One region of the Streptomyces lunaelactis genome, then DNA from elsewhere that is predicted to be linked to it. Evidence: riboswitches for the same ligand, from Rfam matches in the RefSeq annotation. Region 1 holds a riboswitch; each other region holds the start of a gene.

Region 1 (5,429 bases):
CGGCTGGCGAGCGGTGAACCGATGGCGATCGAGACGACGCACCTGTCGGCCAAACGCTTCCCGGCGCTGCGCCGCAGCCTGGTGAAGTACACCTCGCTCTACACGGCGCTGGCGGAGGTGTACAACGTCCGGCTGGCAGAGGCCGAGGAGACGATCGAGACCTCGCTGGCCACCCCGCGCGAGGCCGGGCTGCTCGGTACGGACGTGGGCCTGCCGATGCTGATGCTCTCGCGCCACTCGCTGGACGCGCAGGGCGAGCCGGTGGAGTGGGTCCGCTCGGTGTACCGCGGCGACCGGTACAAGTTCGTGGCGCGGCTGCAGCGGCCGCAGGACTGACCCGGCCGACGGCCGGCTGGACGGAGGCGCGGGATGCTCGGGCGCGGGACGCTGAGCGGCGGGCTGCGGCGGGCCGCCGGCGCGGTGCGGTGGTACGTGCGGGAATTGATGGACGAGTCGGCGTACGGCAGATATGTCACGCATGCCCGCTCGCGCGATCCAGCCGTGTCCGTGCTGTCCCGGCGGGAATTCGAGCGGATGCGGACGGACCGCCAGGAGTCGGACCCGAGTGGGGGATTCCGCTGCTGCTGAGGGCGGTTGAACGCGAAAGCGTTGTCGTACCGATATGCGGACGGGGGGTGACGCTGCACGAAACGCTCGCCTAGATTTCCTGCGCATTACAACAGGTGATCAGCGAGGGGACGGTTGCACCATGCCAGAGCCGGAAGCACCACCGAACACAGCGCGGAGAGGCCTCGCTCCGAAGTCGATCGTCATATGGTCGCTCGTCGCGCTCGTGGGCGCGGCCGGCTGGGCCGTGCTCGCGCTCTCCCGCGGTGAGGAGATCTCGGCCGCCTGGATGCTCGCGGCCGCACTCGGCTCGTACGCGATCGGCTACCGCTTCTACTCACGCTTCATCGCCCATCGCGTACTGAAGGTCGACAAGACCCGGGCCACCCCGGCCGAGCGGCTCGACAACGGTGTCGACTTCCACCCCACCGACCGCCGGGTGCTCTTCGGGCACCACTTCGCGGCGGTCGCGGGCGCGGGCCCGCTGGTCGGCCCGGTCCTCGCCGCGCAGATGGGCTATCTGCCCGGCACGATCTGGATCATCGTCGGCGTCATCTTCGCCGGCGCGGTCCAGGACATGGTGACGCTGTTCTTCTCCACGCGGCGCAACGGCAAGTCGCTGGGGCAGATGGCCCGCGACGAGATAGGACCGTTCGGCGGGGCGGCCGCGCTGATCGCGGTCTTCGCCATCATGATCATCCTGCTCGCCGTGCTGGCGCTGGTCATCGTCAACGCCCTGGCGCATTCGCCGTGGGGCGTCTTCTCCATCGGCATGACCATCCCGATCGCCCTGCTGATGGGTGTCTACCTGCGCATCCTGCGGCCGGGCAAGGTCACCGAGGTCTCGCTCATCGGCGTCTCGCTGCTGCTGCTCGCCATCGTCGCGGGCGGCTGGGTCGCCGAGTCGTCGTGGGCCGACACCTTCACGCTGGAGCCGGGCACGCTGGTCATCTGGATGGTGGTGTACGGATTCTTCGCTTCCGTACTCCCGGTCTGGATGCTGCTCGCGCCCCGCGACTATCTCTCGACCTTCATGAAGGTCGGCACCATCGTGCTGCTGGCGCTGGGCGTCGTCATCGCCCTGCCGACGCTGAAGATGGACGCGGTCACGGAGTTCGCGAGCCGCGGCGACGGGCCGGTCTTCGCCGGCTCGATGTTCCCCTTCGTCTTCATCACCATCGCCTGTGGCGCGCTCTCGGGCTTCCACTCCCTGGTCTCCTCGGGTACGACCCCGAAGATGATCCAGAAGGAGACGCAGATCCGGATGATCGGCTACGGGGCCATGCTGACCGAGTCGTTCGTCGCCATCATGGCGATGATCACGGCCTGCATCATCGACCCCGGCCTGTACTTCGCGATCAACTCCCCCGCCGGTGTGGTCGGAACCACGGTCCAGTCGGCGTCCGAGGCGGTGGCCGGCCTCGGCTTCACCATCTCGCCCGATGCACTGGCGAAGGCCGCCGCGGACGTCGAGGAGGCCAGCCTGCTGTCGCGTACCGGCGGTGCGCCGACCTTCGCGCTCGGCATGTCGGAGATCTTCTCGGCCGTCATCGGCGGCGCAGGGATGAAGGCGTTCTGGTACCACTTCGCGATCATGTTCGAGGCGCTGTTCATCCTCACCACGGTGGACGCGGGCACCCGGGTCGGCCGCTTCATGCTCCAGGACATGCTGGGCAACGTCTACAAGCCGTTCCGCCAGGTCAGCTGGAAGCCGGGCGTCTGGTTCGCCAGCGCGGTCGTCGTGGGCGGCTGGGGCTACTTCCTCTGGGTCGGCGTGCACGACCCGCTGGGCGGCATCAACCAGCTGTTCCCGCTGTTCGGCATCGCCAACCAGCTGCTGGCCGCCGTGGCACTGGCCGTCTGCACCACGCTGCTCATCAAGTCCGGCCGCCTCAAGTGGGCCTGGGTCACCGCGGTTCCACTCGCCTGGGACGCCGCCGTCACGCTCACCGCGAGCTGGCAGAAGATCTTCTCGGACGACCCCCGGGTGGGCTTCTTCGCCCAACGGGACAAGTACCAGGCGGGGATCGACGCCGACAAGGTGCTGCCACCCGCGAAGACGGTCGACGACATGCACACCGTCGTCACCAACTCCACCGTCGACGGCGTGCTTTCGGCCCTCTTCGCGATTCTCATCATCGTGGTCATCGCCGATGCGGCCCGGGTCTGTTTCAAGGCCGTCCGCAGCCCGGAGGGCATACGGCTCTCCGAGGTCCCGCACACCGAGTCCGAACTGGTCGCCCCGGCCGGCATGTTCCCCACCCCGGAGGAGAAGGCCGAACTGGTGGCGGCCGGGCTGGGGGCCGGAGGCGGCATCCGCAAGGAGCCCGCCCACGCCCCGGCCGAGGTGCCGGCCGGGACCGGCTCGCCGTGATGGCCGGACTGCGACGCGCCGCGGACCGGGTCCGCTGGTACGTGCACGAGCTGTCCGGCGAGGCGGTGTACGACAAGTACGTCGCCCACACGAGGTCCTGCGACCCGGCCGCCGAGGTCATGACCCGGCGGGAGTTCGAGCGCAGCCGGATGGACGCACGGGAGGCGGATCCGCGCGAAGGGTTCCGCTGCTGCTGACCGGGTGACCTACGACGGGCAACCGGGGCTCCGCCCCGGACCCCGCGGCTCAATCGCCGGCGAGGCTTGAGTTGCCGGCGCACGACGCGACACACAACATGTGGGGGCTGCTTCATCCAGCGGCCCCCACATGTATGCTCATGCTCGCTGTCGACGCAGGGGAATCCGGTGCGAATCCGGAACTGTCCCGCAACGGTGTGATGTGGTGCGCTTTGTCGTGCCCCGCCAGTCCGAGGACCTGCCGACGGTGCACCCGGCTCGACCGAACCGGGTGCCGAGACGTCCGGGCCTCGCGGTTGGGCCGGTGGACGCGGTGAGCCGTCCCCCGTGGCGTGCGCCCGTGCCCCCAACCCCCGTCGGCCCAGAGCCGAGCGAGGGAGAGCCCCACGTGACCATCGCGCCAGCCGATCCGGCTTCAGGCATCTTTGAGCAGCAGGTGGCCGACGGCCCCGGGACCGCGCTTCTGCGGACCCTGACCGATCTCACCGCCGATCTGCCGGACACCGACCCGGGACGGGTCGCCGCCGCCGCGCTGCGCGGCCGGCACGCCGGATCGGACGCGGCCGAGCTCCGGAGCCTGGCCACCGACGCTGCCGCGGGGCTGATCTCCGAGGACCCGGCCTACTCGCGGCTCGCCGCTCGTCTGCTGACCCGTCATATCGCAGACGAGGCAGCCGGACAGGGCGCGGTGTCGTTCTCCGCCTCCGTCGCGGTGGGGCACCGTGAGGGTCTGATCGCCGACCGTACGGCCGAGTTCGTGACGCTGCACACCGCACGCCTCGACTCCCTCATCGACCGGGCCGCCGACGACCGCTTCGGCTACTTCGGGCTGCGCACCCTCTACAGCCGCTACCTCCTCCGCCACCCGATCACCCGTCAGGTGATCGAGACGCCCCAGCACTTCATGCTGCGCGTCGCCTGCGGGCTCGCCGAGAACGACAGCACCCGCGCCCTGGACGAGGTCGCCGCCCTGTACGGCCTGATGAGCCGACTGGACTACCTCCCCTCGTCCCCCACGCTCTTCAACTCCGGCACCCGCCACCCGCAGATGTCCTCCTGCTATCTGCTGGACTCGCCGCTGGACGAGCTCGACTCGATCTACGACCGCTACCACCAGGTGGCGCGGCTGTCGAAGCACGCGGGCGGCATCGGCCTCTCCTACTCCCGTATCCGCTCGCGCGGTTCGCTGATCCGCGGCACCAACGGGCACTCCAACGGCATCGTCCCGTTCCTCAAGACCCTCGACGCCTCGGTCGCCGCGGTGAACCAGGGCGGCCGGCGCAAGGGCGCCGCCGCCGTCTACCTGGAGACCTGGCACTCCGACATCGAGGAGTTCCTGGAGCTGCGCGACAACACCGGTGAGGACGCCCGGCGTACGCACAATCTGAACCTCGCGCACTGGATCCCGGACGAATTCATGCGCCGCGTCGAGGCCGACGGCGACTGGTCGCTGTTCTCGCCTGCCGATGTGCCGGAGCTGGTCGACCTGTGGGGCGACGAGTTCGACGCCGCGTACCGCAAGGCGGAGGCCGCGGGTCTTGCGCAGAAGTCCATGCCGGCCCGTGAACTGTACGGCCGGATGATGCGGACGCTCGCCCAGACGGGCCAGGGCTGGATGACGTTCAAGGACGCCTCGAACCGCACGGCCAACCAGACCGCCGAGCCGGGCAGGGTCGTCCACTCCTCGAACCTGTGCACCGAGATCCTGGAGGTGACGGACGACGGGGAGACGGCCGTCTGCAACCTCGGCTCGGTCAACCTCGGTTCGTTCGTGCTCGCGTCGGGAGACATCGACTGGGAGCGGCTGGACGAGACCGTCCGTACGGCCGTCACCTTCCTCGACCGCGTCGTCGACATCAACTTCTACCCGACCGAGCAGGCCGGCCGCTCCAACGCCAAGTGGCGCCCGGTGGGCCTGGGCGCGATGGGTCTCCAGGACGTCTTCTTCAAGCTCCGCCTGCCCTTCGGCTCGCCCGAGGCGAAGGCGCTCTCCACGAAGATCGCCGAGCGGATCATGCTCGCCGCTTACGAGGCGTCCTGCGAACTCGCCGAGCGCAACGGCCCGCTGCCCGCCTGGTCCCAGACGCGTGCGGCCCGTGGCGTGCTGCACCCCGACCACTACGACGCCGAGCTCAACTGGCCGGAGCGCTGGGACGCGCTGCGCGCCCGGGTCGCGTCGAGCGGTATGCGCAACTCCCTGCTGCTCGCCATCGCGCCGACCGCGACCATCGCCTCGATCGCCGGTGTGTACGAGTGCATCGAGCCGCAGGTCTCCAACCTCTTCAAGCGCG
Region 2 (5,429 bases), 4.8 Mb from region 1:
GCCGCGCTCATCTCCGGCGAACTCCGCCCGGGCGAGGTCTACTCGGCGCCGGGGCTCGCCGAGGACTTCGGCGTCTCCGCCACCCCGGTGCGTGAGGCGATGCTCGACCTCGCCCGCGAAGGTCTCGTCGAACCGATGCGGAACAAGGGATTCAGAGTCACCGAGGTCAATGAGCGCGATCTCGACCAGTACACCGAGATCCGCACCCTGATCGAGGTCCCGACGGTCGGCCGGATCACCCGCAGCGCCTCCCGCGAAGACCTGGAGGCGCTGCGGCCGGTGGCCGAGGAGATCGTCCGCGCCGCCCGCGAGCACGACCTCATCGGCTATCTGGAGGCCGACCGCCAGTTCCATCTCACCCTGCTCGGCCTCTCGGGCAACGAGCGTCTCGTCGAGACAGTCGGCGATCTGCGCAAGCGCTCCCGCCTCTACGGACTGACCGCGCTGGACGAACGGGACCAGCTGCTGCCGTCCGCCGAGGAGCATCTGGAGCTCCTCGATCTGATGCTGGCCGGTGACGCACAGGCCGCCGAGGCCTGCATGACCCGGCACCTGGGCCATGTGCGATCCCTGTGGGCACAGGGCCTCAAGGACGCCGAGATCCCCGCGGCGCGCCGCCCCGGGCTCGAGCCCGAAGCCGCGCGCCGCGGGTAGCCCCCATCAGATCCCGGACCGGACCTCGCGCGCCGCGGCCACCAGGTTCTCCAGTGACGTACGCACCTCGGGCCAGCCACGGGTCTTCAGACCGCAGTCGGGGTTGACCCACAGCCGCTCGGCGGGAATCGCCTCAAGTCCCTTGCGCAGCAGGGTCGCTGCCTCGTCGGCGCTCGGGACACGCGGTGAGTGGATGTCGTAGACGCCCGGTCCGACCTCGCGCGGGTATCCCGCGGTGGCGAGCTCGTCGGCAACCTGCATATGGGAGCGGGCGGCCTCCAGGCTGATGACATCGGCGTCGAGGTCGTCGATGGCCTGCAGGATGTCACCGAACTCGGCGTAGCACATGTGCGTGTGGATCTGGGTGTCCGGACGCACTCCGCCGGTGGTGAGCCGGAACGCCTCCGTCGCCCAGTACAGGTAGGCCTCGTGGTCGGCGCTGCGCAGCGGCAGCGTCTCGCGCAGGGCGGGCTCGTCCACCTGGATCACCGAACCGCCTGCCGCTTCAAGGTCGTTGACCTCCTCGCGCAGGGCGAGCGCGACCTGGCGGGCGGTCTCGGCGAGCGGCTGGTCGTCGCGGACGAAGGACCAGGCGAGCATGGTGACCGGGCCGGTGAGCATTCCCTTGACGGGCCGGTCGGTCAGCGACTGGGCGTACGAGGTCCAGCGCACCGTCATCGGCTCGGGCCGGGAGATGTCGCCGGCCAGGATCGGCGGCCGGACATAGCGGGTGCCGTACGACTGGACCCAGCCGTGCTGCGTGGCGAGGTAGCCGGTGAGCTGCTCGGCGAAGTACTGCACCATGTCATTGCGTTCGGGCTCGCCGTGTACGAGCACATCGATGCCCGCCTTCTCCTGGAAGGAGATGACCTCGCGGATCTCGGCCTCGATCCGCTCGTCGTAACCTTCGGCGCCGATGCGCCCGGCCCGCAGATCCGCCCGCGCGGTGCGCAGTTCGGCGGTCTGCGGGAACGAGCCGATGGTGGTCGTGGGCAGCAGTGGCAGTCCGAGGCGGGCGCGCTGAGCGGTGGCGCGCTCGGCGTACGGCAGGCTCCGGCGGGCGTCCGCCTGGGTGACGGCGGCGCTGCGGGCACGCACGGCCGGGTCGTGGGTGAGCGCGGAGCCGACGCGGGAGAGCAGGTCGGCCCGGTTGGCGGCGAGTTGGGCCGCGATGCTCTCGGCGCCCTCGGTCAGCCCGCGGGCCAGGGTGACGACCTCGGACGTCTTCTGGCGGGCAAAGGCCAGCCAGCGGGCGACCTGGGTGTCCACATCGCGCTCTGTCGTGGCGTCGAGAGGCACATGCAGCAGCGAGCAGGACGGCGCCACATCGACCCGGTCCGCGAGGCCGAGCAGGGTGGCGAGTGTGGCCATCGACCTGCCCAGGTCGTTGATCCACACATTGCGGCCGTCGACCACTCCCGCGACGAGCCGCTTGCCGCGCAGCCCGCCGGCGGCGGCGAGGTCGTCGAGGTTGGCGGCGCCGGCGCCGGTGAAGTCGAGGGCAAGCCCCTCGACCGGTGCCTTGGCCAGTACGGGGAGTGCGTCGCCGAGCCTGCCGAAGTAGGACGCCACCAGGAGTTGGGGGCGGTCGGTGAGCGCGCCGAGGTCACGGTAGGCGCGGGCCGCGGCGTTCAGCTCGGCCGGCGACCGGTCCTGGACGAGGGCCGGTTCATCGAGCTGCACCCACTGTGCGCCCGCGGCTCGCAGGTCGGAGAGCACCTCGGCGTACACCGGCAGCAGCCGGTCCAGGAGGGTGAGCGGCTCGAAGCCGGCAGAGACGCCGGGTGCCGGCTTGGCGAGCAGCAGATAGGTGATCGGTCCGACGAGTACCGGGCGTCCGGTATGACCGAGCGCGAGGGCTTCCCCGAGCTCCGCGACCTGCTTGGCGGAGTCGGCAGTGAAGACGGTGTCGGGGCCGAGTTCGGGGACGAGGTAGTGGTAGTTGGTGTCGAACCACTTGGTCATCTCCAGCGGCGCGAGGTCCTGGGTGCCGCGGGCCATGGCAAAGTAACCGTCGAGGGCATCGGCCTCGACGTCCGCGCGGTGGCGGTCGGGGACGGCGCCGACCATGACGCTGGTGTCCAGCACATGGTCGTAGTACGAGAAGTCTCCGGTGGGCACTTCGTGGATTCCGGAGTCGGCGAGCTGCTGCCAGTTGGCCCGGCGCAGCCCGGCGGCGGTCTCCCGGAGGGCATCGGCGCCGACGCGGCCCTTCCAGTAGCCCTCGATGGCTTTCTTCAGTTCCCGGTTCGGACCCTGGCGCGGGTAGCCGTGGACAGTGGCCCGGGCTCCCGCGGCTGCGGATGTGGTCACGGAACTCTCCTTCGCGAGTACTCGTCGGGTGACCCCGGACTGGTCGTGAGACGCGAAGGAACGACAACCGGAGCAGACAGTCACGCACCGTGCGAGGTGCGCCTGTGCTTGCCCGTACCGCCGACCCGCCCACGAGGTCACCGAGATCTCCGCGCGCGTTCGCGCACGGGCAGTGGCAGGTCTTCGGACTCATGGGCTCGCCTTCGCTGTACGAAGGCACCTACTGGCCGTCGCTTCCCAGACCCGTTGCCGGGGCCAGTGCGTATGACGGCGGTCGTTCCCACTCACCGCTGCGGGGCAGTTCCGGATTCCCACCGGATTCCCTCTTGCGACGCCGCTGTCTGGCGGACAGGGCGAACCATCTGCGCGTTCAGCCTAGCCGCCGGCCGGCCCCTTCGCTTGACAGGTGACCAAATGGTCACCTATTTTTGTTGGTGTGGACGACGTGTTCAAGGCCCTGGCAGACCCGACGCGACGCAGCTTGCTGGACGAGCTCTTCCGCGAGGACGGGCAGACGCTCAGCGCACTCGAGGCGCGCTTCGAGATCACGCGCTTCGGTGTGATGAAGCACCTGAAGCAGCTCGAAGAGGCAGGCCTGATCGTGACCAGGCGCCAGGGCAGGGAGAAGCTCCACTTCCTGAACCCCGTCCCCATCCGCCTCGTCCACGACCGGTGGGTGAGCAAGTACGCGCAACCGTGGGCCGCTGCGCTCAGCGACCTCAAGAGCCGACTGGAGAGTCCCATGGAGAAGGTCTTCGAGATCTACATCCGCACGACCCCTGAGCGCCTCTGGCAGGCGATCACCGACCCCGACATCAGAAGCAAATACAACTTCGGTGCCCGGGTCACCTCCGACTGGACGCCCGGCTCGCGGTACGAAATGAGCTCCCCGCGTGCCGACGGGCTGCTCGGCGAGGGGGAGATTCTCGAGGTCGATCCACCGCGCCGGCTCGTGCAGAGCATGGTCGCGCTCTGGAGCGACGAGGTGAAGGCCGAGGGGACCTCGAGGGTCACCTGGGAGATCGAGCCCGTCGGCGACTCCTGCCGGCTGACGGTCACCCACGACCAGCTGCGCGAGGGCGCGAACGACGAGCTCTACGGCGGCTGGCCGATGATCCTCTCCGGCCTGAAGACCTGGCTCGAGACGGGCGAGCTGCTCACCACGCCGGGCTCGCTGATGTACACCTAGGCCGTGTCTGACAAACGAAAGACCCCAGGCCCGGCTCAGTGCGCGGAGAGAGAAGGCGCAACCGGCCTTTCCGGTACGGGTGTCCGGGGTCCGGACCCGTACCAGGCCGCCGTTCGAGGGTCGGCCGGGCGCCGGGTCAGGAACCGGCGGAGGCGGACTGGCCGACGCGCAGACCTGAGCCCACCACCCGGGCCCTGATGCCATCGCGCTCCACCGTGATGTGCTGCAGCCTCAACTCCTTGAGCGCGTCCGGCAGTTCGAACGAGAGCGACAGGCGCTCGGAGAGTTCCGGGGGCCTAAGGGCGAGCAGCGCTTCGACAAGGCGGGGGTCGATGCCGGCCTTCCGCAGCAGTTGCGGATGCTCGATGACCACATCGACGAGATTGACCGTCATCAGCCGCTCGATGAACTTCGGCGCGTTGGTGAGCCGGTGCAGCTCCTCCTCGCTCCGCAGCGCCCGGCGCACCTGCTCCTCGGGCACCCCGAGCCGGTCGATCACCGCGGGCACCGCCAGCAGCGCCTTCAGCCGCGCTCCTTCGCGGCTGATCCGCTCGGCCGCCTCGCGATGCAGCCGCAGGCCGGAGTGTTCCGGGTCCTTGCCCGGCCGGTAGGTGGCGACTTTGGGAATGTCGAGCCGCATACCGTCCAGGGTGGTGGTGAGGGCCCGCTCGTTGTCGCGCTGGATGTGCGCTTGTGCCCGTACGCGCAGATCCTGGCCGGCGACGACGAGTTCGCCGTTCACGCGCACCGCGTCGGCGCCGCTGCCGGTGAAGCGGAGCTGTGAGGCGCCCAGCTCACGGTTGAGGTCGTCGAAGGAGAGCAGCACCTCGCCGTCCAGCTTGCCGATGACGGCGCCCTTGATCGAGGTCGGGGCGTCCCCGACGATGCGTACGTCCTTGGCGGTGGCCCTCACCTCGGCCAGTGAGACGCGATCCGCGGAGACGTCGGGCACGGTGACATCGACCCGGTCGATGCGCTCGTCGAGCACCTGGGTGAGGAAGGGAAAGCCGTGGATGTCGACGTCCGGCCGGGTGGCGAGGCCGAGGGACTTCTGGAGCCCCGCCGCCGCCTTGGTCTGCGCGTAGAACTCCGCGAGGCGGTCGGCGATCAGCAGAGTGACGGTGCACATGACGACCGCGGCAACCAGCTTCACCACCGCGGGCAGGGCCGCTAAACGGCTCCTGCCGCGGTGATCGGGCGGTGTCCAGTCGTCGTCGTCCGGGTCCGATGTGAGCCCGAGTTCAAGCGGGTCGCGGGGGTTGTAGACGCTGAA
Region 3 (5,429 bases), 3.7 Mb from region 1:
CGACGACGCCCGGTTCGGCGGCCAGGGCGTCCACGTCCGTGAAGTTGGACATCAGCGGGACGGCGCAGACGGCGACCCGCAGAATGTCCTCGCCGACGGGCGGGGCGACCACCGACTCCCGTACCGCGCCGCGCAGGGACACCCGCAGCCCGTCCTCCTCGTCGATGCCGAGACCGTGGGCGTACGGCAGAATCCCGTACGTGTGCCGCCCGGTCAGCCCCCGCAGCATCTCGATGCCGGGCTCGAGCAGCGACACATCGCCCCGGAACTTGTTGACGATGTACCCGGCGACCAGCGCCTGATCCTCGGCACTGAGCAGCGCGGTGGTCCCGAAGAACGAGGCGAAGACGCCCCCGCGGTCGATGTCCCCGACCACGAGCACCGGGAGCCGGGCCGCCCGCGCGATGCCCATGTTCACGATGTCCGTACGCCGCAGATTGATCTCGGCCGGACTGCCCGCCCCCTCACAGATCACGGCTTCATACGTGCCCCGCAGCTCCTCCAGGCACTCCACGACGGTGCCCAGGAGAGCCTCCTGCCGCCCCCCGTGGTAGCCGCGGGCGCTCAGTTCGCCCACCGGCTTGCCCATCAGGACCACCTGGCTCGAACGGTCGCTCCCCGGCTTGAGCAGTACGGGATTCATCAGCGCTGTGGGCTCCACGCGCGCCGCCTGCGCCTGCATCGCCTGGGCCCGCCCGATCTCCGCGCCCTCGCGCGTCACGAACGAATTGAGCGACATGTTCTGTCCCTTGAAGGGCGCGACCTTCACTCCCTGCCGTACGAGCCATCGGCAGATCCCGGCCGTGACGACGCTCTTGCCCGCGTCGGACGTCGTCCCCGCGACCAGCAGCCCGCCGCCTCTGCGCCTGCTCATCCCCGCCCCTTTCCCGCGCGCCGCGCGCGCAGCGCGTGACCCGCCAGGCGGCCCGCCGCGCAGGCCGCCAGAGTCAGCCAGCCGACGCGGCGGGAGAGCCGCACGGCGCGTTCGATGTCACCGAACTCCACGGTGCGGCCCGAGCCGTTGAGCACGGGCCGGTGCTCGACCCGGCCGCCGTACGAGAGGGTCCCGCCGAGCCGTACGCCGAGCGCCCCCGCGAACGCGGCCTCCACCGGCCCCGCGTTCGGGCTCGGGTGCTTCCTCGCATCGGCCCGCCACGCCCGTACGGCCCCGGGCGCGTCCCCGCCCGCGAGCACCGCAAGACCGGCGGTGAGCCGGGCCCCCGGCCAGCCGGCCACATCGTCGAGGCGTGCCGACGCCCAGCCGAACCGCCGGTACCGGGGCGACTTGTGCCCGACCATCGCGTCCAGCGTGTTGACCGCCCGGAAGCCCACCAGACCCGGCACACCCGCGAGCGCACCCCACACGAGCGCGCCCACGACCGCGTCGGAGGTGTTCTCGGCGACGGACTCCACGACGGCGCGCGCGATCTGCCGCTCGTCCAGGTACTGCGGATCGCGCCCGCACAGATGCGGCAGCCGCTCCCGCGCCACCTCCAGATCCCCGGCCGCGAGCGCGCCACCGATGGCCCGCGCCTCGCGGCCCAGCGACGTACCCCCGACAACGGCCCAGGTGGCGGCGGCGGTCAGCGCGACGGATGCGGCGCCGCGGCCCCGCGCACCGCGCGAAACAAGCGCGGCACCGGCGGCGGCACCTCCGGCGCACAGGGCGGTGTGCAGGGCGCCCCAGCCGCGGTGATCACGCCACAGCACCTGCTCGACAGCGCCTGCGGCCCGCCCGAACGCGGCGACCGGATGCCCCCGGCGAGGATCGCCGAGCAGCAGGTCACCGGCCAGACCGGCGATGGCGCCGTACACGAACTCACGGTCGACACGCATGGGTTCAGGCCGCCGTTACGCCTCGAGTGACCCTGGGATCGACCTTCGTACTGACAGCGGGAACGGAACGGCAGCCGGGCATGGCGATATGTCCTCACTCAGGGTGTCCGCGCCCTGGTTCGACGTGATCGGCGGTGAGAGTTCCTGGCTTCCGGGGATGTGCTCCCCGGTGACAGTGGCGGGACCGCGCCGGATTCGCACCGGCTTCCTCTTCTGCCGCCGTAATGGCCTCGGCAGTCCACCACGCTCGCGAACGCCCGTCAACTCGCCCTTGACCTGCGGTGGGACAGTGTGCCGAGCCCCACACCGGGCAGTCGGCCGGGCGCCGCGCCCAGGGCAGCGGAAAGCCGGGCCGGACGCACCCGAGGGTGTGTCCGGCCCGGCCGGTGAAGCTGTGCCGTTGCGGCTGTGCCGTCAGGTGACGATCAGATAGATCCCGTACGACACGGCCGCCGCGCAGAGCGCGAAGCAGGCGTACGCACCGGTGCGCGCCATTGCCGCGGTGCCGCCGCCCTGTCCGGACGCCGACTCCTGCTTGGTCAGGCCCACCACGCCGAGGGTGAACAGGCCCACCAGGGCGACGGTGGCGACGAGGCTCACGCCGAAGACGGAGCCGAGAGCTACCCAGTCGATGTTCATGCAGATCTGTCCTTACACCGTGGCCGGCTGCGTCGGCTCGGAGCCGGCGGGGGCCGGAGCCGGGATGGTCGTCTTGAGGTCGTCGTTCGCGGGCGTGCCGGCCGGCGGCGGGGTGACGGCCGCGATGGCCGCGGTCACGACGCCCGCGGGCTCGGCGTCGGCGCTCACGTCGTTGACGTTGGTGTGGTCGACGACCTGGCGGCGGGAGACGAACCAGATCGCGGTGCAGGCGCCGATCAGGAAGACCGCGACGGCCGCGACGCCCCAGTCGCCCTGCTTGGTCACGAACTCCGAGCCCGCGGCGACCAGGCCGGCGGCGGGCAGGGTCAGGCCCCAGGCGACGAACATCCGGGTGGCGGTGGACCAGCGGACCACGCCGCCCTTGCGGCCGAGGCCGGCGCCCATCACCGCGCCGGAGCAGGAGTGCGTGGTCGACAGCGAGAAGCCGAGGTTGGAGGAGGCGAGGATGACGCTGGCCGCGCTGGTCTGGGCGGCGAAGCCCTGCTGCGGCTGGAGGTCGGTGAGGCCCTTGCCCATGGTGCGGATGATGCGCCAGCCGCCGAGGTAGGTGCCCATCGCGATCGCGAGACCGGCGGAGAGGATGACCCACATCGGGGGGTTGGAGCCGGGGGAGAGCACACCGCCGGCGACGAGCGCCAGCGTGATGATGCCCATCGTCTTCTGCGCGTCGTTGGTGCCGTGGGCCAGGGAGACCAGGCCGGCCGAGGCGATCTGGCCGGTGCGGTAACCCTTCGCGGTGGCCTTCTCGTCGGCGTTCTTGCCGATCTTGTACGTCAGCCGGGAGGCGAGGAAGGCCGCGATGCCGGCGACCAGCGGGGCGGCGATCGCGGGGATCAGCACCTTGGTGACGACGGTGCCGCCGTTGACACCGCTGACGCCGACCGAGGCGATGGTGGCGCCGATCAGACCGCCCATCAGGGCGTGCGAGGAACTGGACGGCAGGCCGATCAGCCAGGTCATCAGGTTCCAGAGGATGGCGCCGACGAGCGCCGCGAAGATGACTTCGGGTGTGATGCCCGCCTCGGTCACGAGGCCGCTGGAGATCGTCTTGGCGACCTCCACGGACAGGAACGCGCCGACGAGGTTGAGCGCGGCGGACATGGCCACCGCTGTCTTGGGCTTGAGCGCGCCGGTCGAGATGGTCGTCGCCATCGCGTTGGCGGTGTCATGGAATCCGTTCGTGAAATCGAACACGAGCGCTGTCACGATCACAATCGCAAGGAGCAAGGTGATGTGTTCCATTTACCCAGGCAATCGTTTGACGTCAGTGGCGCGGCGAACGTAGTTAACCTGGATGAACGGAAGATGAACTACGACGGGCGTTGCGGTGTCGTTAAGTGAGGATCCATCACCCCGCTCCTCAGGGGGAGTGGCCACAGCGGTGCGTCAGACCGTGTCGGGCTTGCGTCAGGGTTGCCCGAGGGGGTTCCGCGAGGCGCCGGAAGCGGCATTTGTGCGGGTTGAAGAGATCTCCGTCACTCGACGCCCTGCGGCACGCCGCAGCCGCCTGACAGGATCACCGCATGACCGATGAGGTACGGCAGGACGCGATCGGGCGGGCGTGGGAAGACCTCGTGGCCACGGCCCGCAGAACGGCGGCCGAAGGCCTGGTGGTGGGCACATCGGGCAATGTCTCGGTACGGGCCGGCGGACTCGTCCTGGTCACCCCGAGCGGAGTGCCCTACGACCGTCTCACTCCCGAGGACGCCGTCGCCGTCGATCTCGACGGCAACCAGGTCCTGGGCGATCTCGCCCCCACCAGCGAGCTGCCGCTGCACCTCCAGGTCTACCGGAACACCCACGCGGGCGCCGTGGTGCACACCCACGCCGTGCACGCCACCGCCGTCTCCACCCTGGTCCCCGAGGTCCCGCTGATCCACTACATGGCGGCTGCCCTCGGCGGACCTGTCCGCGTCGCCGCGTATGCCCTGTACGGAACGGACGAGCTGGCCGCGAACATGCTGCGCGCCCTGCGGGACCGCACCGGGTGTCTGCTCCAGAACCACGGAACGGTCACCTACGGCGACTCCCTCGACCAGGCCTACGACCGCACCGCCCAGCTGGAGTGGATGTGCAGGCTCTGGCTGACCGCGGCGGCGCTGCCCGGATACTCGCCCAGCCTGCTCTCCAGGTCCCAGCTGCGCGAGGTGGAGGAGAAACTCCAGGGCTACGGCCGGCCCCGGCCCAGCACCTGAGGCTCCCCGACACCTGCGGCCCCCGCCCACTGGCAGCGCGGCCGGTGGGTGCCGACACTGGAACAGTGCGCCCGGCTATAGCGGCGGCAGCAGCCGTCACCACTCTGATCGGCGTCGGCGCGGCCGCGATCGCGGCCGGCCGCTACGCGAGCGACGCGGCGCTCAAGGCGCCGCTCGGCCGGCCCCTGCCCGGCGACCCCCGGCTCACCGTGCACGCCACGGCCCCGGGCAGGCTGACCCTCACCCGCAGCCTCGCCTCGCTGCGCCCCGGTACGTACGGCCTGGAGGGCCCCGACGTCCACGCGGTCGTCGGCGCCGTACTCGACGAGGTCCCGCACGCCCCCGACACCGTCGTACGCCGCCTGGAACGGGTCAGCCACGGCACCCTGGACCCGCGCACCCGGGTGCGGCTCACCCCGCAGGTGCACAGCGGCGACCCGGCCAGCGCGCTCGGCCTCAAGCACAGCGATATCGACATCCCCGGCGAACTCGGCGCGCTGCCCGCCTGGTTCGTGCCCGGCGCCCGCGACACCTGGGTCATCACCGTGCACGGCCTGGGCACCACACGGGAGCACCCCATGAACATCATGGAGTTCCTCAGCGCCCACCACTTCCCGGTGCTCGATCTCGCCTACCGCGGGGACCTCGGTGCCCCCAGGCCCCCGGACGGACTCGCTCACCTCGGCGACTCCGAATGGCGCGACCTGGACGCGGCCATCCGCTATGCCGTCCGCCACG
Region 4 (5,429 bases), on a different replicon from region 1:
GTCTCCTTCTTGGCGGACTCCTCGTTCTCTCCGGACGAACGCGTACTTTCCCTGCCCAGCGGCGGCCAGGGAAAGCCGTTCACCTGGTTCGACACACACACCAAGAAGAAGCTGCCCGTCCCCCTCCCCTACGGGGTCAAGGCCACCGACATCCAGGGGCCCGTGGTGTTCAGCCCGGACGGGAAGTCCGTGGCTCTGACGCTCAAGGGCGGCAAGATCAACGTGTTCGACCGACGCGGCGGAGGGCATCTCGGCACCGAACTCAAGGGCGCCGAGGACCCTGACTATCCCCTCTACTTCAGTCACGACGGCCGGTTTCTCGTGCGGAACGCCATCGTCTGGGACACAGAAGCGTTGCGGGCCTCCGAGCCTGTCATGCGCTACGCGACCACCCAGAGCGAGTGTCACCCCCTGACGCCCCTGCGTTTCACGGCCGACGACTCGAAGCTCCGGTGCGCCGGAACCGACGGCGTCGTCCGGTCGCTCGACGTCCGTGCCTTCACCAAAACCCCCGAGTCGACCGGTGGGTACTACGACGAGGGCGCGGTGAGCCTCGACCGGTCCACCTTTGCGCTCCGTACTCGCAACGACATCGAAATCTGGTCACCGCTCTCGCGGACCAAGCGTTCCACCATGACGTCAGTCGTGGGCAGCACGGGTCAGCTCGTGGACAAGATGCAGCCAAGCCGCGATGGCCGGCTGCTTGCCGTCGTCGCCGATACCCAGATCGAGATCTGGGATACGGCCAAGAAGAAACCATCACTGCTAGGCAGCCTGTCCATCCTCGAAAAGGACCAGTCCGGCGGAGCGACGCAGCCGTACCCATTCGCACCGGACAAGGCGGTCGCGTTCTCGCCGGACAGCAAGTCACTCGCCGTCCAGGTCGTGAAAGCCCAGACCAACACGCTCACGTTCTGGGACCTGACCACCATGCGCCGGATCCGCGAGGTGCACGCCGACCTCGGCTACCCCAGCAACGGAGGGGCCGTCTTCTTCCAGCCCGACGGCAAATCCGTGATCGCCGCCCCGAACCTCGGCAGAGTCGCGTTCCCCTCCGGCCGGGTCATCACCAAGGGCGCCCCGAGCCTGGAGGTGGACTCCACCAGCGACGATGGCGCGACGATCTACACCTACCCTCGCAAATTCCGGCCCTACATCCGGCTCTGGGACGCTCAGACGCTCCTGCCCGAAGGAAACGACCTGCGCACTGGCGCCGTAACCCCTCCCCTGCTCACGCCGGAAAGGGCCAGCGCCGCCTCATCCGACGGCCGACTGTTCGCCACGGTCCACCAGTCCGGACCCACCTACCAGATCAAGGTATGGGACAGTCGCACCCGGACCCAGCTCGGCGCCCCGCTCACGGGGTACATCGACGAGATCGTCGCGCTCGCGTTCGCCCCCGACGGCTCAGCGCTGACCAGCATGGATAGGTACGGCAGATTCTTCACCTACACCATCGCCCCTGCGCAGCTGATCCGAGACCTCTGCGCCAAGTCAGGCCCTCTCACCGAACAGGAGTGGAAGACCTACATCCCCGACATCCCCTACCGCAAGACATGCTGACCTGACGGAAACGAACCAGCCGGGCTCGCCGAACAGGTCATCAGGGCCAGCGGGCACGGGAGTTCGGACATCCGTGCAAAGGACTTCGGAATTCGACAAACGCGGAGCGCGAGGAACTGTGGAAGTGCCTCGACTACCTCCGGCCCGGTGACACGCTCGTGGTGCCCTCGCTCGATCGCTTGGGTCGCTCGATCCAAGACCTGATCTCCATCGTGGCCGGACTCCGCAAGCGCGGGATCGGCTTCCAGTCGCTGCACGAGTCCCTCGACACAACCACGCCCGGCGGGCGCCTGGTCTTCCACGTGTTCGCCGCGCTCGCGGAGTTCATCCGAGAACTGATCGTGCAGGGCACCCACGAGGGCCTTGCGGCCGCGCGAGCACGCGGCGAACGGATTGGTCGACCGCCCGCCATGACGGAGGAGCAGGTCCGCCACGCTCGCGGGCTGCTGACGGACCCGGAGAACACCATCACCTCGATCGCCAAGCTGCTGGGCGTGTCCCGTACGACGCTCTACAAGTACGTACCGGAGCTGGCGGCAGGGCGGGACTCGCTCGTACCGAACGCTCGACCCGGGCAACTGCCGTCGGCAGAGCGACGCGTCAAGTAGAATCGGTGCCAAGCAGCAGCAGGGGAATCCGGTGCAATTCCGGAACTGTCCCGCAACGGTGTACGTGAAGCGCCTCCCGCGCCCCACCTGAGTCCGAGGACCTGCCTGCCCGAAGATCCCGGCGACTCGTCGGGTCCTTCGGCAGGGCACCGGGACACCTCCAGTAGGACCGATGCCCAACTCATCGAGTTGGGCATTCTTGCTGTCAGACCCCACGCACCCCGCCGAAGTTGTGGAGACCGCGCCCGCGGTCTCCACATTCAGGGCCGTCACGCGGCCCGCGAGCGGGAGACTGACCTTGACTGTGCACATCGACCCCGTCGGCGGCGCCCTCATGGTGGTGGCGTGCGTCGTGGGGTACTTCGTCTACAAGCACACTCGCCAGGGGCCGCTCGGCAAGGGCGACATTGTCGGGGCCATCGTCTGCGGCACCTCGGTACTGGCGGCGCTGGTGCTCATCCTCGGCGGCGACCACTCCCAAGTTCAGGTCCCCGAACCGGGGCGGAGCGGAGTCCCCTCGACTTCGCCGGGCCCCGCTTCCATCTCCATTCACCAGGGCGCCAGCCCATCCGCGTCGCCGTAGTCGGCATAACTGTGACGCCGGACAGCTAGAAGCCCCGGGACCAGACGACCCGGGGCTTCTGTGTGCACTTCGCTTGTGTCCGGTTCAACGATTGGAGTCCGCTTCGGTCACCGTCGGTGCTCTTGAGCTCCACATCCATGCCAGCGTCTGCGTCCATGCCGGTGGACTCCGGCCTTCGACGCTTCCACGTTCTGCGATCAGCTGCATGACCGGCTCAAGACAGTCGCTGACGCCACCCTCGATGGGCTCGGCGCCACTGAGCGCCGGGCCCATCGCAAGCCGGGGCCGGGACCAGCGACTGAAAGCGCACAGCGTCTCAGCGACTGATGGCGACTGAGTCGCTTTCCCGAGGGAAACAAAGAAAGTCCAGGTCAGGGCTGCGCAAAAAGCCAGTCAGCGACCGAAGCGACCGAAGCTCGGATGTTATGAGGACATTCGCGCGTGTGCGTGTGTGCGTCATAGATAGGTGTCTTGAGTCGCTTCAGTCGCTGTTTGAGGGTTCAACCCGCCCTGACCTGGACTTTCTGACGACACCTCAGGCAGCGACCCAAGATTTTTGGGTCGCTGCCTGTTCAGTCGCTGGCTGAAGCGTCTAGAAGTCGAGCTCGATGTAGTCGATGTCGGTGAACTCGACCAGTAGGTCGTGGGCGCGGCGTCCGCGGTCCTTGAAGTAGATCTCCTGCAGGCCCTCGGCGGCGATGTCCCGCAGCTGCTGCTCGGAGGCGCCGGCCGCCTGGGCGTCGAACAGCCGGGCCGCGTACACCGGTGGCAGGGCCTGGGTGATGAGCCGCAGCCGGCCGTCGTCGGTGGTGCCGGGGGCGGCGGTGTAGCCGAACCGGGCGCGGGTCTCGATGACGATGCCACCAGTGGTGGCTGCCTGCTTCTTGGCCCGCTCCCGTACACGGGGCTGCCACCTCCTGCGCACCTCCGCCACCAGACGGGCCGAGAGGTCCCTGCGAGGCCGTTTCAGCTGGCCTTTGAGGTAGCGCTCCACGGTGCGCTGGGAGACGCCCAGAAGCCGCGCCACGGCCATCGTGGAGCCCTTCTCCTGCTTCACCAGGAACTTCATCTGGGCCTGCGCGGACTGCGGGATGGGGCGGGTGAAGTTCGCCGCCGCCGCCTTGTCCAGGCTGTCCTCGAGGATGCCCACCGAGCTCCCCTACTCTCCGTCGATCGCGGCGTCGGTGCCCTTGATGTGCCGGGCGGGGTTGTGGCCTTCGTCCAGCATCCGCACGGCCCACATGAGTTCCTGGGTCCCCTCGTGCTTGACCATGCCGGGGCTGACCCCGAGACGGAACCCGCCGGGAAGCGGCTTGTCGTCGGGCGTACGCGGCAGAAAGTCCAGCGGGCCCGGGCCCTTCGACAGGTAGACGGCGCAGTCGGAGAGGACCGCGATGGGGAACAGGTCCGCCGCGGTGGCGAGTTTGAGCATCTTGCGGTGCATGTTGACACGGGCGGCGGAGATCACGGCGGCACGGATGTCGGGCCGCCAGGTCGGACGCTCCAGGGCCGGCCACCGCTCCCCCGGCCGGTACCCGGCCCCCTGCGGACGCTCGCGCAGCTTGCCGATGCCGCCCTTCACCGTCGCCTTGATCGCCGAGAGCACCGCGGCCTGGCCGACGTCGGCCTGCTTGTGCCCCCCCATGGCCGCCAGAAAGCCGCTCTCGCTCATGCCGGAGACGACGCCGAGCTGCTCCATGGTGGCCATGTACGCGTCCCGCAGCCGGGTGTACCAGGCGTCCAGGTACGCGCCGTTCTCCGGCCGTACGTACGCCTCTGCAGGCTGCACTTGGTGGCCGAGCTCCACCGCGTACGCGACGGTCGGCGTCGCGTACCAGGCCGGCCCCTCTGGGCGGGTGCCGTGCGGGGTGAACGGGTTCGGCAGCCGCGGGTCGAACCCGATGTGGGACAGGTCGACCAGCCAACTGCCGGGCAGCTTCGGATCGAACGCCGGCGAGGAGACGTGCACCGCGGGACCGAGACCGACAGTGAGGCGGTTCGCGGCCGCGGCGAAGGCCATGTTGACGTCGACACCGACCGCGTACCTCTTCGCGCACTCCTCATCGGTGAGCAGTTCCGGGTCCCGGATCCACTCGTAGGCCTCCTCGTCGAGAACCTCGGCCGGCGTGCGCTGATGGCCGCGCGGATACAACTGCGCGACGACGGGATGCTCGTCGGGGGCCTCCGGCGGCGCCGGGTCCACGGCTTCACATAGCGAGCCGGGCATCGGTCCGGACACCCAGCTGCCGGTCGACTCGTCCTTCACCGCACGGGTCGGCGGACGCAGCGACGTCAGCAGCTCCAGGCCGGACACGGCGGTCGAACCACGCGGCGTGATGACCCTCGTCGCATACGCGCCCAGTACTGCGGCGAGATCCGCCGACGGCAACTGGTCCGCACTCCCCCAGGCGCGGGAGTCGAGCGCACCCCACGGCAGGACCGCGAGCTGCACGCACTGACGCTGCCCGGACTGCGCAGGACGGTAGATACGCGCCCACGGGCCGAAACCACGCCGGGTGAGCTTCCACTTGGCCCTGGCGATCTGCTTGACGGCCCGGTGGTCCTCGGGCAGCCGCAGGCCCCGCCGGTCCTCCAGCGTGGCCGGAAGCCCGAACCGTTCGGCAGCAGCCGCGGTGAGGACGATCAGCGGGTCGGCGTCCTTGCCGTTGCGATGC

The links. A riboswitch is a leader RNA that binds a small molecule or an ion and turns the genes downstream of it on or off. The one in region 1 is predicted to bind cobalamin.
Region 2: it holds a riboswitch for cobalamin, as region 1 does, so the genes downstream of both, metE (5-methyltetrahydropteroyltriglutamate--homocysteine S-methyltransferase) here and SLUN_RS26550 (ribonucleoside-diphosphate reductase subunit alpha) in region 1, are expected to answer to the same signal.
Region 3: it holds a riboswitch for cobalamin, as region 1 does, so the genes downstream of both, SLUN_RS08940 (cobalamin biosynthesis protein) here and SLUN_RS26550 (ribonucleoside-diphosphate reductase subunit alpha) in region 1, are expected to answer to the same signal.
Region 4: it holds a riboswitch for cobalamin, as region 1 does, so the genes downstream of both, SLUN_RS38785 (hypothetical protein) here and SLUN_RS26550 (ribonucleoside-diphosphate reductase subunit alpha) in region 1, are expected to answer to the same signal.

What each region holds. Positions count from the first base shown of each region.
Region 1 covers NZ_CP026304.1:5,721,768-5,727,196, reverse strand. The annotation lists gene SLUN_RS26570 (GntR family transcriptional regulator) at 1-336, shown strand, start outside; gene SLUN_RS26565 (CstA-like transporter-associated (seleno)protein) at 370-588, shown strand; gene SLUN_RS26560 (carbon starvation CstA family protein) at 710-2,941, shown strand; gene SLUN_RS26555 (YbdD/YjiX family protein) at 2,941-3,138, shown strand; cobalamin riboswitch at 3,273-3,398, shown strand; gene SLUN_RS26550 (ribonucleoside-diphosphate reductase subunit alpha) at 3,527-5,429, shown strand, end outside.
Region 2 covers NZ_CP026304.1:907,482-912,910, forward strand. The annotation lists gene SLUN_RS03960 (GntR family transcriptional regulator) at 1-654, shown strand, start outside; gene metE (5-methyltetrahydropteroyltriglutamate--homocysteine S-methyltransferase) at 661-2,967, opposite strand; cobalamin riboswitch at 3,125-3,346, opposite strand; gene SLUN_RS03970 (ArsR/SmtB family transcription factor) at 3,404-4,156, shown strand; gene SLUN_RS03975 (LmeA family phospholipid-binding protein) at 4,293-5,429, opposite strand, start outside.
Region 3 covers NZ_CP026304.1:1,992,311-1,997,739, reverse strand. The annotation lists gene SLUN_RS08945 (cobyric acid synthase) at 1-874, opposite strand, end outside; gene SLUN_RS08940 (cobalamin biosynthesis protein) at 871-1,836, opposite strand; cobalamin riboswitch at 1,953-2,094, opposite strand; gene SLUN_RS08935 (hypothetical protein) at 2,251-2,475, opposite strand; gene SLUN_RS08930 (inorganic phosphate transporter) at 2,488-3,738, opposite strand; gene SLUN_RS08925 (class II aldolase/adducin family protein) at 4,020-4,691, shown strand; gene SLUN_RS08920 (alpha/beta hydrolase) at 4,757-5,429, shown strand, end outside.
Region 4 covers NZ_CP026305.1:112,337-117,765, forward strand. The annotation lists gene SLUN_RS38775 (nSTAND1 domain-containing NTPase) at 1-1,563, shown strand, start outside; partial or broken gene SLUN_RS38780 (recombinase family protein) at 1,650-2,171, shown strand; cobalamin riboswitch at 2,158-2,294, shown strand; gene SLUN_RS38785 (hypothetical protein) at 2,470-2,754, shown strand; gene tpg (telomere-protecting terminal protein Tpg) at 3,347-3,904, opposite strand; gene tap (telomere-associated protein Tap) at 3,914-5,429, opposite strand, start outside.